One region of the Blautia sp. CAG:237 genome, then DNA from elsewhere that is predicted to be linked to it. Evidence: predicted binding sites of a transcription regulator. Region 1 holds the regulator's gene; each other region holds the start of a gene.
What was found. The regulator Rex, encoded in region 1, represses fermentation and respiration genes when NADH is low (regulators of the CRP and FNR family bind a similar motif). The targets are predictions, from matches to a motif close to ATTGTTAANTANTTAACAAT.

Region 1 (4,794 bases):
CAAATTTAAACAGGTCTTCCAGACAGTATTTGACAATGAGTTCAAGGAGAAATTCGAGGAAGCAGGTCTTACTTACTTCTACAGCCTGATCGATGATATCGTAGCCCGTGTCATGAAAGCAGAGGGTGGATTTATCTGGGCATGCAAGAACTACGATGGAGATGTTATGAGTGATATGGTATCTTCTGCATTTGGTTCTCTTGCGATGATGACATCTGTTCTTGTTTCTCCGAACGGATACTATGAGTATGAAGCTGCTCACGGAACGGTACAGAGACATTATTATCGTCATCTGGAGGGCGGCGAGACTTCCACAAACTCCGTTGCAACCATCTTTGCATGGACAGGAGCACTACGCAAACGTGGGGAACTCGATGGAAATCAGAAACTTGCACAGTTCGCAGACAAACTGGAAGAAGCAACTCTTTCCACCATCGAATCCGGAAAGATGACCAAAGACCTGGCACTGATCACCAGCATTGAGAATCCGACCGTACTGAACAGCGAGCAGTTTATCCTTGCGATCAGAGAGACTCTGGATACATTACTTTAATTTAAAAATACATCAAAAGATAAAAATGGGAAACCCAAGGCATTACGCCAGGGTTTCCCATTTTTCGTAGAGTTCTTCAAGTTCTTGTTGGATTTTGTCTTTTTCGCGGCTGAGTTCTGCACAGCGTCCGACGTTGGTGCAGACATCCGGGAGAACCAGTGTTTCATCGATTTCTTTATCGCGGGTTTCGAGTTCTTCGATCCGCGCTTCTGTTTTCTTAAGTTCTGCTTCCTGCTTACGCTTACGTGCCTGTTCTTCTTTCTGCTGCTGCCAGGTGAGCTTTCCTTCAGATGCTGTGGCTGGTGCGGTTTCCTGCACAGTTACAGTTTCCTGCTGCACCGGAGCGTATTTCTCAGTGAGTTCTTCTTTTTTCTCAAGGTAGTAATCGTAATCACCGATATAGTTGACAACGGCCTGATTGGTCAGTTCCAGGATCCTGGTCGCGGTCTGGTTGATGAAATATCGGTCATGAGAAACATAAAAGACCGTACCGGTGTAACTGTTCAGCGCTTCTTCGAGGATTTCTTTGGAAGCGATATCAAGGTGGTTGGTCGGCTCATCGAGGATCAGGAAGTTTGCCTCGGAGAGCATCAGCTTCGCGAGGGAAACACGGCCGCGCTCACCACCGGAGAGAGAGGAGATCACTTTGAAAACATCATCACCGGTAAAGAGGAAGGCGGCGAGCATGTTTCGAATCTCTGTCTCGGTAAGTGTCGGGTAAGTATCGGAAATTTCCTCAAAGATCGTCTTCTCCGCGTGGAGTACATGGTGTTCCTGGTCATAATATCCGATCTGAACCTTGGAGCCCAGGGAAAAAGTTCCTGAGTCTGCCGGGATAAGATCGTTGAGGATCTTGAGCATGGTCGTCTTGCCGGTACCGTTGTTTCCAATCAGGGCAACGCGCTCACCACGTTTGATCTGGAAAGAGATATCGGTAAAAAGTGTCTGCTCCGGAAAGCTCTTGGAAAGTTCTTCTACCGTGAGAACATCGTTTCCACTGACAACTCTCGGTTCCAGAGAAAGCCGCATCTGGCTCTGGACCTCGGTCGGTTTCTCGATCCGCTGGATCTTACCGAGCATTTTTTCACGGCTTTCTGCGCGGCGGATGGATTTCTCACGGTTGAAGGATTTCAGCTTGACGATGACGGCTTCCTGGTGCTTGATGTCTCTCTGCTGGTTAAGGTAAGCCTTGTACTGTGCGTCACGAAGCTGTGCTTTCTTTTCGGCGTAAGCGGAGTAATTGCCACTGTACATGCGGACCTGGGCGGCATCGATCTCAATGACCTTCGTTACAACTTTATCAAGGAAATAACGGTCATGGGAGACGATAAATACAGCACCCGGATAATTCAGAAGATAAGTTTCCAGCCAGGAAATACTCTCCATGTCGAGGTGGTTGGTCGGCTCATCGAGGAGAAGAATGTCCGGCTTGGAGATCAGGAGTTTACCAAGAGCGACACGGGTCTTCTGTCCACCGGAGAGAGTTTCGACCTGTTTGGCAAAATCTTCGTCCGTAAAGCCAAGACCCTTGAGGACACCCATCAGCTCGCTCTTGTAGGCATAGCCGTTTTCCAGCTCAAATTCGTGGGTCAGGCGGGTGTAGGTGTTCATCAGACGGTCAAGTTCCTCGCCGGAAGCGTTTTTCATCTGGACTTCGATCGCACGCATGCGGTCTTCCATGTCGATGATGTACTGCTTGGTTGTGAGCAGTTCCTCATAGACGGTGCGGTGTCCGCTGACATCCTGATACTGTGCGAGATAACCGATCTTCTTGTCCTTCATCAGAACGACCTGACCGGAATCCGCAGAAATTTCATTCATTATAATACGGAGAAGGGTTGTCTTACCTGCTCCGTTGTTGCCGATGAGAGCGGCTTTTTCACGCTCTTCTATATGAAATGAGGCATCGTTCAAAATGACTTTTTCGCCAAAAGATTTGCTGATGCCCTGACACGATAAAATCATAAATATTCCTCCAAAGTCAATATACGCTATGATTATAAGGTTAAATGATGGCTTTGTAAAGGAAATTTCCTCAAAAATTGTATAGATTTGACAACATTGATTGACAATAAAATAACATTTCGGTATAATTAACAGGAAAGTATAAGGAGGGGACAACGGTGGAAGCAAAACAGATATCAAAAGCTGTAATTAAGAGACTGCCCCGGTATTATCGCTATCTTGGCGAGTTACTGGAAGACAATGTTGAACGTATATCTTCCAATGATCTTAGTAAGAAAATGCGTGTCACAGCATCGCAGATCCGCCAGGATTTGAATAATTTTGGAGGATTTGGGCAGCAGGGATACGGTTATAATGTGAAATATCTCTATACAGAAATCGGTAAGATCCTTGGACTGGATGAGGTACATCCGATGATCATCATCGGTGCCGGTAATCTTGGACAGGCACTTGCCAATTACGTTGACTTTGAAAAACGTGGCTTTAAGCTGGAAGGGATTTTTGATGTCAATCCGGTACTGGAGGGCATCGCGGTCCGTGGAATTGAGATCCAGATGATCAGTAATCTCCCATTCTTCCTCAGAGAGAAGAATATTGAGATTGCGATTCTCACACTGCCGAAGAACAAGGCGAAGGATATGGCAGATATCCTGATCGAGAATGGTATCAAGGCAATCTGGAATTTTGCACATATCGATCTGGAGACTCCGGAGGATGTCATTGTAGAGAACGTACATCTTTCTGAGAGTCTGATGACGTTATCTTACAATCTCAGTCAATATCGTCAGGAACACGTGGAAGAGCAGCAATCATAACATGAGGACAGCAAGAGGCTGTTACCCGGCTCCTTAATGAAGGCGGCTGCGTAACAGCTTTTTGCTTTGTATCGTATATCGAGGAGATATCAGATGAAACGAATTGTAGGCGGATCGGAAATGAAAGCACTGGATGGCTGCACCATTACCGGAATGGGAGTTCCGTCCTGTGTGCTGATGGAACGGGCGGCACTGGCTGTTGTGGATGCAATGGAAGGACATTTTGCGGAAATGTCACAGAAACAGCGGATCTTGTGCGTCTGCGGAGGCGGGAACAACGGCGGAGACGGAGTCGCGATCGCCAGGATCCTGCATCTGCATGGATATAACGCGGAAATCTATATGCTCGGAAATCCGGATCACCGCACAAAGGAAACACGCCGCCAGCTTAAGATCGCAGAGAATTATCAGGTTCCTCTGGTGAATAACCTGGCAGCAGGAGAATATACTACTATAGTAGATGCCATCTTCGGCGTTGGGCTTGACCGCTCGATCGAAGGAAAATACAGAGAAGTCATTCAGGCTTTGAACGAGGTTTCTGCATGGAAAGTGGCGGTAGATCTGCCGTCCGGGGTATGCAGCAACACGGGCAGAGAGCTTGGAATCGCATTTCGTGCGGATCTGACGGTGACGTTTGCATTCCGTAAAACAGGCTTGTGTTTTTATCCAGGCAAAAATTTTGCGGGAAAAATTGTTGTAGCAGATGTCGGCATCTACGAGAATCCGGATCTTCCGACACAGAAAGCGGCACTTGAGAAAAAAGATCTCCAGAAGCTTCCTCTGCGCGCCGCGAATGGGAACAAGGGTACGTTTGGCAAGGTTCTTGTCGTTGCCGGAAGCAAAGGAATGTGCGGGGCAGCGTATCTCTGTGCAGAGGGCGCCTTCGCTGCCGGAGCCGGGATGGTCAAGATCCTGACGGATGAGGAGAATCGCATTCCACTGCAGACGCTTCTTCCGGAGGCGATGTTTGCAGATGATGCTGGCGGCAACGAAGCATGGGTTAATGCAATGCACTGGTGCGACATTGTGGTGATCGGACCAGGACTTGGACAGTCTGAGAAAAGTGCACGGAAAACAGAATTTTATCTTGCCCATGCGCAGAGAATGGGGAAACCTGTGATCATGGATGCGGATGGACTGAACCTGCTCTCGAAACATCCGGAGTGGAAGAAATATCTTCAGCACAGCCAGGTGATCTGTACGCCGCATCTTGGCGAGACGAGTCGGCTGAGTGAAAATTTTATGACTTCTAAAAATAGCGGATTGTTTTCAGAAGCAGCGGATCGGGCACTCTCCATACCGGAAATTCAGCAAAATCTCATTTGGACAGCATCGAATTTTGCAAGGGAAAATGGCGTGGTCTGTGTGCTCAAAGATGCAGTGACTGTTGTTGCAGATCCGAAGAGGGATTTTTGCTGGATCAATCAAAGCGGGAATCCAGGAATGGCGACTGCGGGAAGC
Region 2 (4,794 bases), on a different contig from region 1:
GTGGGTGATCCCGGTCGTTGTAGCGATCATTTATCTCAAAGGTTACTATGACATGTTCCAGCCAAAGGGAAATGCTTATCTGATCCCATGGATGATCGTTGGTATTGCCATGCTGGCACTGACAGGATGGATCTCATTCGGACACAGCAAAAAGAAATAAGATACCACGGAACAATCCGTAAGTATCGCAAACAATAAGAATTAAGAGGAGGCACAAGTATTATGATAGCAGAAAAAATGAAACCTTTCGTACAGAACAATTCAGCAATCCGTATGATGTTCGAAGAAGGAAACCGTCTCCGAGCAAAGTACGGTGCGGACAAAGTCTATGACTTCAGCCTTGGAAATCCAAGTGTTCCGGCACCGGACTGTGTACGCGAAGCAATCATAGATCTTGTAAACAACGAAGAACCGACTGTCCTTCATGGATATATGAGTAACGCCGGGTTCGAGGATGTCAGAGAGACGATCGCACAGTCTCTGAACCGTCGTTTCGAAACTGCTTTTTCTGCACATAATCTGATCATGACTGTTGGTGCTGCCAGTGGCCTGAACGTGATCCTCAAAACGATCCTGAATCCTGGAGAGGAAGTGATCGTTTTTGCACCGTATTTCCTGGAATATGGTGCATATGTCCGCAACTATGATGGCAAGCTTGTGGAAATCTCACCGAACACAGAGACCTTTCAGCCGAACCTTAAAGAACTGGAAGAAAAAATTACAGTCAACACTCGTGCAGTGATCGTAAATACACCGCACAATCCGACAGGTGTCGTTTATTCCGAGGATACTATCAAAGAACTTGCAGCGATCCTGGAGAAAAAACAGCAGGAGTTCGGTTCTGTGATCTATCTGATTTCTGATGAGCCATACAGAGAGCTGGCTTATGACGGCGTAGAAGTTCCGTATCTGACGAAATACTACAAGAATACGGTTGTAGGATATTCCTACAGTAAATCTCTGTCTCTGCCGGGTGAGCGTATCGGTTATCTGGTCATTCCGGATGAGTTGGAAGACAGCGCAACCGTCATCACAGCAGCAGCGATCGCAAACCGTGTACTCGGAAGTGTCAATGCACCGTCCCTGATGCAGAAAGTCATCCAGAAATGCGTAGACGCAGAAGTAGATGTTGCAGCTTATGACAGAAACCGTCTGGCACTTTACAATGGACTGACAGAATGTGGATTTGAGTGCATCAAACCACAGGGAGCTTTTTACCTGTTCGTGAAATCTCCGATCGCAGATGAGAAACAGTTCTGTGAGGCCGGCAAGAAATACAATATCCTCATGGTTCCGGGAAGCTCCTTTGCCTGCCCGGGATATGTGAGGCTGGCATACTGTGTTTCCTATGAGACGATCCAGAATTCCCTTCCGGAGTTTAAGAAACTGGCTGCGGAGTATGGACTGGGCAAATAATCCACATGAAACAACAAAAGAATGACAAAAAAATAACAATATAAAACACTATTTATACAGGATTTTAGATAAAACCACAAAAACAGGAGCCCCTCTTGTAGAAATACAAGGCAGAGGCTCCTGTCTACGTTTACATGGCATTATATCAGATCTTATCAATTTTCTTGCGGATCGCCAGCATCTTCTGATCGAGCTGGCTGATCATAGAGGCACATTGCTGCAGTTCCTCATTGATAACGGCAGCCTGTTTCTGACCTCTCTTATAACGGAGCTGGTGGTCGAGGTTTGCCCAGTAATCCATTGCAGCCGTCCGGAGCTGAAGCTCCAGTTTGACCCATTGATTCTCATTCTGGAATGGAATTGCGATCTCCAGGATCAGATGCAGGCTCTGATAGCCGGATTTCTTGGGCTGCTTGATATAGTCCTTGATCTTGATGATGCGGATGTCCTGCTGTTTCTGGATCAGGTCAGCCACCTTGTAGATATCGTCCACATAAGCGCACACAGCACGGACCCCGATCAGGTCGTTGATCTTCTCCACTGCCTGCGCGAAATTCATATCGAGGCCTTTTTTCTGCATTTTCTTGCAGACACTGTCGTAGCTCTTGAGTCGTCCGGTCTTCATCTGTATGTAGTTTCGTCCGGTCTTCATCAGCAGAAAAGTGTTGATGATATCGATCTTGGTCATCATAAGATTGATGGCACATTGTCCCTGGATGCTGAACTCGCTGTCGGTCAGCATATTCTTTAATAGTTCTTTCTTTTTCAATTTCTGTCTTTCTTCCTCTAATTGTATCAGTGTGAATGTTTCTGGTTCTGTTACCCGTATTGCATTACCGCTTCCCATTAGAATACTCCTTCAATAATAAATCTGTAGATTGATCATGTTAAAAGAAAGTAAAACAGAAGAGAAGCGCAGAACAGGGAATAGTTCTGTGTCATCTCTTATCCTCTAATCTATGCAGGATAAAATAGGAATATGACAATATATTCTGGTGCATTATTCTATTATATACAAAATAACTAATTTATACAGAGAAAAACAAAAAAACTTATATAAAATACCATATGAAAATAAATTGCAAAATAAGTGACCATAAAATATAATAAACATATACAAAAATGCCCCGGGCATAGTTGTGTAAATTACATAAAAAGAATAAATAAAAAGGGATTTAGTGGATTTTTTAGGTGGTTAAAATATATTGACAAATGATTAACAATCTAATATAATAACCTCATCAGCAAGATTGATAAATAATTAACGTTAATTCATTAACACACACAACCATCAAACACACTACTAAAACCAGAAAGAATCAAATCACAAGAGGAAAACAGGAGGATTCAGAAATGGCAAAGAAAGAAACCCACATCCCGGCAATTATCGACACTCCAGAGGCACTTGAAGCCAAGATCGCTGCGATGAAAGAAGCTCAGAAAATTTTTGCTACCTATACTCAGGAGCAGGTAGATAAGATCTTCAAAGCAGCCGCAACAGCAGCAGACAAAGCCCGTATTCCGCTTGCAAAAGCAGCCGTTGAAGAAACAGGAATGGGTATCGTAGAAGATAAAGTCATCAAGAACCATTACGCAGCAGAGTACATCTACAATGCATACAAAAACACCAAGACCTGTGGTGTACTGGAAGAAGATCCGGTTTATGGAATCAAGAAAATTGCAGAACCGATCGGTCTGATCGCAGCAGTTATCCCGACAACAAACCCGACTTCCACAGCAATCTTCAAAACCCTGATCGCTCTGAAGACAAGAAACGCAATCATCATCAGCCCACATCCACGTGCAAAAGGAAGCACTATTGAAGCTGCCAAAGTTGTTCTTGAAGCAGCAGTAAAAGCAGGTGCTCCGGAAGGAATCATTGGCTGGATCGATGTACCAAGCCTTGAGCTTACAAACCTCGTAATGAAGGAAGCTGACATCATTCTTGCAACAGGTGGTCCTGGAATGGTTAAAGCAGCATACTCCTCCGGAAAACCGGCACTTGGTGTTGGAGCCGGAAATACACCGGTTATCATCGACGACACAGCAGATGTCCGTCTTGCAGTAAACTCCATCATCCATTCCAAAACATTTGATAATGGTATGATCTGTGCTTCTGAGCAGTCCGTAACTGTTCTTGAAGGCATTTACAAAGCAGTAAAAGAAGAGTTCCAGTACAGAGGATGCTACTTCCTTAAGAAAGACGAAATCGAAAAAGTAAGAAAAACAATCCTGATCAACGGTGCACTGAATGCCAAGATCGTTGGACAGAAAGCAGCTACGATCGCTGAGATGGCAGGAGTTACTGTTCCGGCAGAAACCAAGATCCTGATCGGTGAAGTAGAATCTGTAGATATCAGCGAAGAGTTCGCACACGAGAAACTTTCTCCTGTACTTGCAATGTACAAGGCAAAAACCTTCGACGAAGCTATCGCAAAAGCAGAACAGCTGGTAGCTGACGGTGGATATGGACATACATCTTCTCTGTACATCAACGTAAATGAGAAAGAAAAGATGGCAAAACATGCAGCAGCAATGAAGACCTGCCGTATCCTGATCAACACTCCATCTTCTCAGGGTGGTATCGGAGATCTCTACAACTTTAAACTCGCTCCGTCTCTGACACTTGGATGCGGTTCCTGGGGTGGAAACTCTGTATCTGAAAACGTTGGTGTTAAACACCTGATCAATATCAAGACTGTTGCTGAGAGGAGAGAGAACATGCTCTGGATGAGAACCCCGGAAAAAGTTTACTTCAAAAAAGGCTGCCTGCCGGTTGCTCTTGATGAGCTGAAAAACGTGATGGGCAAAAAACGCTGCTTCATCGTAACTGACTCCTTCCTTTACAAGAATGGATACACCAAGAAGATCGAAGACAAACTTGACGAAATGGGAATCGTTCATACATGCTTCTCTGATGTAGAACCAGACCCGTCCCTCGCTTCTGCAAGAGCAGGTGCTGCAGCAATGCGTGCATTCGAACCAGACTGCATCATCGCAATGGGTGGTGGATCCGCAATGGATGCTGGTAAGATCATGTGGGTTCTCTATGAAAACCCGGATGCAGACTTCGATGATATGGCAATGGACTTCATGGATATCCGTAAGAGAATCTATACATTCCCGAAAATGGGTAAAAAAGCTTACTTCATCGCCGTACCTACATCTTCCGGTACAGGTTCTGAGGTAACACCTTTCGCCATCATCACAGACAAAGAAACAGGAATCAAATGGCCTCTGGCTGACTACGAACTGTTACCGGATATGGCGATCGTAGATACAGACAACATGATGAGTGCACCAAAAGGACTGACAAGTGCTTCTGGTATCGACGTTATGACACATGCTCTTGAGGCATATGTATCCATGATGGCTTCT
Region 3 (4,794 bases), on a different contig from region 1:
ACGGGCAACTTCTACCATACAGGTATTTTCATCCATAACTACCAGACCACCGGAACCGATGATCGCATCGTATTTCTTGACAGAATCGAAGTCAAGCGGAATATCCAGATGCTTCTCTACCAGACATCCTCCGGACGGTCCACCGATCTGAACACCCTTAAATCCGGCATCTCCTTTGAGTCCGCCGCCGATATCATAGATGATCGTACGGAGAGTCGTTCCCATTGGTACCTCGATCAGACCTGTGTTATTTACGTTACCGGTAAGAGCAAACGCCTTGGTTCCCGGGCTTCCCGGTGTACCGATGCTCTTGTACCATTCTGCGCCGTTTGTGACGATCATTGGTACGTTGGCGTATGTCTCAACGTTATTCAGTACGGTCGGTTTATTGAAAAGACCATGTTCTACAGTACGCGGCGGTTTTACACGCGGCATACCTCTGTTTCCTTCGATAGATGCGGTAAGGGCAGAACCTTCACCACATACGAACGCACCGGCGCCACGGTTGATATGGAAATGGATACAGAAATCTGTACCAAGAACGTTATCACCGATCAGACCAAGTTCTTCTGCCTGTGCGATCGCGATACGCAGACGCTCTACTGCCAACGGATACTCAGCACGTACATAGATGTATGCGTTCTGTGCACCTGTCAGATAGGAAGCGATCAACATACCTTCCAGCATCTTATGCGGGTCACCTTCCATGATGCTTCGATCCATGAACGCACCCGGGTCACCCTCATCACCATTACATACTACATAACGGTCTGTCTCTTTCTGACGTGCCACCTGTTTCCATTTCTTACCTGCCGGGAAACCGCCGCCGCCTCTTCCGCGAAGGTTGGCTTCTTCTATCATGTCAAGACCTTCTTCTTTGGTCATTTCGAAGAGGACTTTTTCAAGACCGGCATATCCGCCTACTGCGATGTATTCTTCGATATTCTCTGCGTCGATATGTCCACAGTTCTTAAGTACCAGACGCATCTGTCCGGCATAGAACGGGATGGATTCTTCGCTCTGGTATATCTGTCCGTCCTTATGGTAAAGCAGCCGCTCGATAGGCTGCCCCTGACAGACAGTTTTCTCATAGATTTCTTCGCAGTCTTCTGGTTTAACCTTAATGTAGAGGATTCCGAGAGGTTCGATTCTCATCAGAGGTCCCATTTCGCAGAAGCCATGGCATCCGCTCTTCTTGATCTCCGGATGTGGAACTTCACCTTCGAATTCTACAGAAACATTCTCGTTGATCTCTGCGAGATTGTGCATTTTTTCATAAATTTCTTTGGAGCCGCTGGCAATACATCCAGTTCCTGCGCAGATAAGAACACGTATTTTCTGTCTGTGCAGTTCCGCTTCTGCCTTTTGGCGTAATGCCTGAAGTTCTTCTCTGTTATGTAAAAACATCATTCGGCACCTCCTTTTTTAAGGTTCTGGATCACTTCTATCGCCAGATCCGGGGTCATCTTAGGATGCACTTCGTCATTAACCGTCATAACCGGTGCAAGACCGCATGCACCAAGACAGGATACTGTTTCTATCGTAAACATCATATCGTCTGTGGTGTGCTTCTTCGCATTCAGACCGAGCTCTTTCATAAGGGCTTCTTTGACCGGAACGGATTTCCTTACATGACAGGCAGTTCCGTCACAAACCTTGATCACATATTTGCCTTTCGGCTCAAAGGAAAAGTTCTCATAAAAAGTAGCGACGCTGTATGCCTTCGCCTCGGTCACTCCAATCTTGGATGCAACATAGGTCAGAAGCTCTCCCGGCAGGTAGCGGTACTCCGCCTGGATATCCTGCATGATCGGAATCAGTGATGCTGCTTTCGGTCCGTAATGCTCGATGATCTCATCTGTCTTCGTGTAATAAGACTGATCTAACATTCAATTCCCTCCTTGTTAAAAATTTGCTTTTGTCTGCGCCTATTATTTTGTATAATTTACACAGTCTTGTTGTATTTTATTATACATTAAGCAGTCAAATTATACAAGTGAAATATAGGGAAATTGAATTAATTTATTCAAGTTTTTTATGTTTTTCGTATTATTGTGTGTTTTTTAACAGATTTTATAATTTTTTATCAATCTATTTTGCTATAGTAAAGTGTTTCTCATTTTGTTTCTCTTGTGTGCTTCGAAAAGTACAGGAATTTTGCATTTTCAGATTGATTTTGGGAATTCTTTCCTATATTATAGGGAGCGGTAGATGAAAATTTTTCTTATTTAAGGAGATGAAATAGATATGCGAAATTATGATACCCCAGTCAGAGAGATCCGACACCAGGTTTATACTGAAGTGGCAAAGGCCGGATTTGAATCTTCTGACGAAAGCCTGATCCATGATATTGAATCCATCCCGTACAATATCGTCAGTGAAACTGCCCAGTACCGTGAGAGTATTTACAGAGAACGGGCCGTTGCAAGCGAAAGAGTCCGTCTCGCCATGGGTCTTTCTCTTCGCCCGGAAAGCAAGGCGGTCCATCTGACCGACGGTCTTGCTGCCAGCAATATCAATGAGAAATATTATGAGCCGCCTCTTATGCAGGTGATCCCGTCTGCATGTGCAGCCTGTCCTCCGAACAAATACATTGTCAGCAACATGTGCCGCGGATGTGTTGCCCATCCATGTATGCAGGTCTGTCCGAAGGGCGCGATCTCTATGAAGGACGGAAAGTCTTTTATCGATCAGGAAAAATGTATTAAATGCGGAAAATGTAAAGCAGCCTGTCCTTATGATGCAATCTCCCACAACGTGCGCCCGTGCGAGCAGGCATGTGGTGTCAAGGCGATCGGAAGTGATGAGCAGGGGCGTGCGAACATCCTGGATGACAAGTGTGTTTCCTGTGGTATGTGTATGGTAAGCTGTCCGTTCGGTGCGATCTCTGATAAATCTCAGATCTTCCAGCTTGCGCATGCGCTTCGTAACGGCGATAAGATCGTTGCGATCGTTGCACCGGCTTATATCGGCCAGTTTGGTGATGATGTGACCCCTGGCAAATTCAAGACAGCTCTGCAGGTTCTTGGTTTTTCTGATGTTCATGAGGTTGCGTTTGGTGCGGATGTCGGTGCGATCTCTGAGGCACATCATTATGCACATGAGGTTGCAACAGGAAATCTTCCGTTCCTTCTGACTTCCTGCTGTCCGTCCTGGTCCATGATGGCAAAGAAATTCTTCCCGACCATGATCGACAATATCTCACAGGAGCTGACTCCTATGGTTGCCACTGCACGTAAGGTAAAGCAGGATGATCCGGATGCGAAGGTTGTCTTCATTGGACCTTGTGCTTCCAAGAAACTGGAAGCGATGCGCCGTACTGTGCGAAGTGATGTGGATTTTGTTTTGACTTTTGAGGAACTGGATGCGATGTTTGATGCGCGTGAGATCGAGCCGGCTTCCTTTGAAGACGAAGGTTCCCTGCATGATGCTACTGCCGCCGGACGTGGATATGCGGTCGCAGGTGGTGTTGCAGGTGCGATCGAGGCCTGTCTGAAGGAATATTATCCGGAAGTTCCGGTGCATATTGAGCATGCAGAGAGCCTGGCAGAGTGTAAGAAGATGCTGGCTTTGGCGAAAGCCGGGAAACTTAAGGGCTGTATGATCGAGGGTATGGCTTGTCCTGGTGGATGTATGGGCGGTGCTGGTACGAATGTGCCGATTGCGAAGTCTTCTAAGGCGCTTAAGAAGTTTGTGGCAGGTTCTTCTAAGAAACTGCCGGCGAAAGAATTGAAGGAAATTAAGCTTTCTTGAGATTTTTTTGGAAAAAGCAAGTGTAAAAAACTTTTTTTTGCCTGGGGAATGTATTCCCCGGGCTCTTTTTTCGCTTTTGGGAAGCAAGGTAAACTGCAAAGGGACGTCGCCCGTCCCTCTGCACACCCTGGGCTGGGTGTTTGACGGGAATTTTGTTTTTTGGTCGAGGATTGTGAAAAATTTTCCTGGTGGTCCAGGCCGGGAGATTTTCGTTTGAATAGGTTGGGGATTTGGAGGGACTCCCTGAGTCAAGGTGGATTTTTGGGGGAGATTTCCCCCACGCGATATCCAGGCTCCATACCACGCTACCAAAATGCTTCCCCACACCAAAACCAATGCCGATGTTTTTCCCAAAAGCCCAGGGGTGTGCAGAGGGGACGGGCCACGTCCACTTTGCGGTTTTGGTTTTTGCCCAAAAAGAAAAGAGGATATAAGGAGATGTCAAACATCTCACTTACTCCTCCTTGAGATCGCTCAGTAGCTTGAGCAATTTCTCCCCGTAGTTTGCTCCGGCGGCCCAGCCGCCTCCATTGGGATTTTCCTGCTGTCCAAGCCATTCGACGTATGGGGCACTGCCTCTTTGGACCATGTTGAAGCGGGTGTCTACGCAGTCCTGGTTGAGAGATTCGTCGCAGGCGTAGGCTTTTAAATGCTGTACCTGTGCGCGGATTCCGGTTCTTACGTCGGGGTAGGATACGCCCTGGACGCCGCCGCCTGTGGTTCCGAGTCCTGCGAAGTTGTACTGGGAGATTCCGGAATCTCCTCCGTACTGGAGCCAGCCGGTCTCGAGCATTGCCTGTTCGAAGACTACTTCTCCCCGGACACCTTCAGCATTTGCTTCTTCCAGAATGATCGTGCAGAAATCATCGATCGTCTCTGCACCACCTTCTTTCAGAGATGCGGACGGATATTCGGATCCATGTGCATTGTACTGGGAAGTCATCTGTGCCAGGGAAACGGTTGTCGTCCCCATAATCGTGTAATAACCATAAGTATTGTCGGTGGAATCATCCACGAAATTCGGATCTGAGGTAAAATCCG

Region 2: adhE (bifunctional acetaldehyde-CoA/alcohol dehydrogenase) is a predicted target of Rex. The motif match lies at 2,621-2,640, and genes of this name have one in related genera.
Region 3: QZL69_RS06975 (4Fe-4S dicluster domain-containing protein) is a predicted target of Rex. The motif match lies at 2,072-2,091, and genes of this name have one in related genera.

Annotation. Positions count from the first base shown of each region.
Region 1 covers NZ_FR886748.1:5,516-10,309, forward strand. Annotated here, with positions in the region: gene QZL69_RS09805 (NADP-dependent isocitrate dehydrogenase) at 1-553, shown strand, start outside; gene abc-f (ribosomal protection-like ABC-F family protein) at 596-2,518, opposite strand; gene QZL69_RS09815 (redox-sensing transcriptional repressor Rex) at 2,677-3,333, shown strand; gene QZL69_RS09820 (bifunctional ADP-dependent NAD(P)H-hydrate dehydratase/NAD(P)H-hydrate epimerase) at 3,427-4,794, shown strand, end outside.
Region 2 covers NZ_FR886712.1:77,454-82,247, reverse strand. Annotated here, with positions in the region: gene QZL69_RS04770 (sodium-dependent transporter) at 1-160, shown strand, start outside; gene QZL69_RS04765 (pyridoxal phosphate-dependent aminotransferase) at 223-1,416, shown strand; gene QZL69_RS04760 (GTP pyrophosphokinase) at 1,562-2,263, opposite strand; gene adhE (bifunctional acetaldehyde-CoA/alcohol dehydrogenase) at 2,770-4,794, shown strand, end outside.
Region 3 covers NZ_FR886730.1:1,855-6,648, reverse strand. Annotated here, with positions in the region: gene QZL69_RS06985 (NADH-ubiquinone oxidoreductase-F iron-sulfur binding region domain-containing protein) at 1-1,407, opposite strand, end outside; gene QZL69_RS06980 (complex I 24 kDa subunit family protein) at 1,407-1,889, opposite strand; gene QZL69_RS06975 (4Fe-4S dicluster domain-containing protein) at 2,248-3,753, shown strand; gene QZL69_RS06970 (glucosaminidase domain-containing protein) at 4,208-4,794, opposite strand, start outside.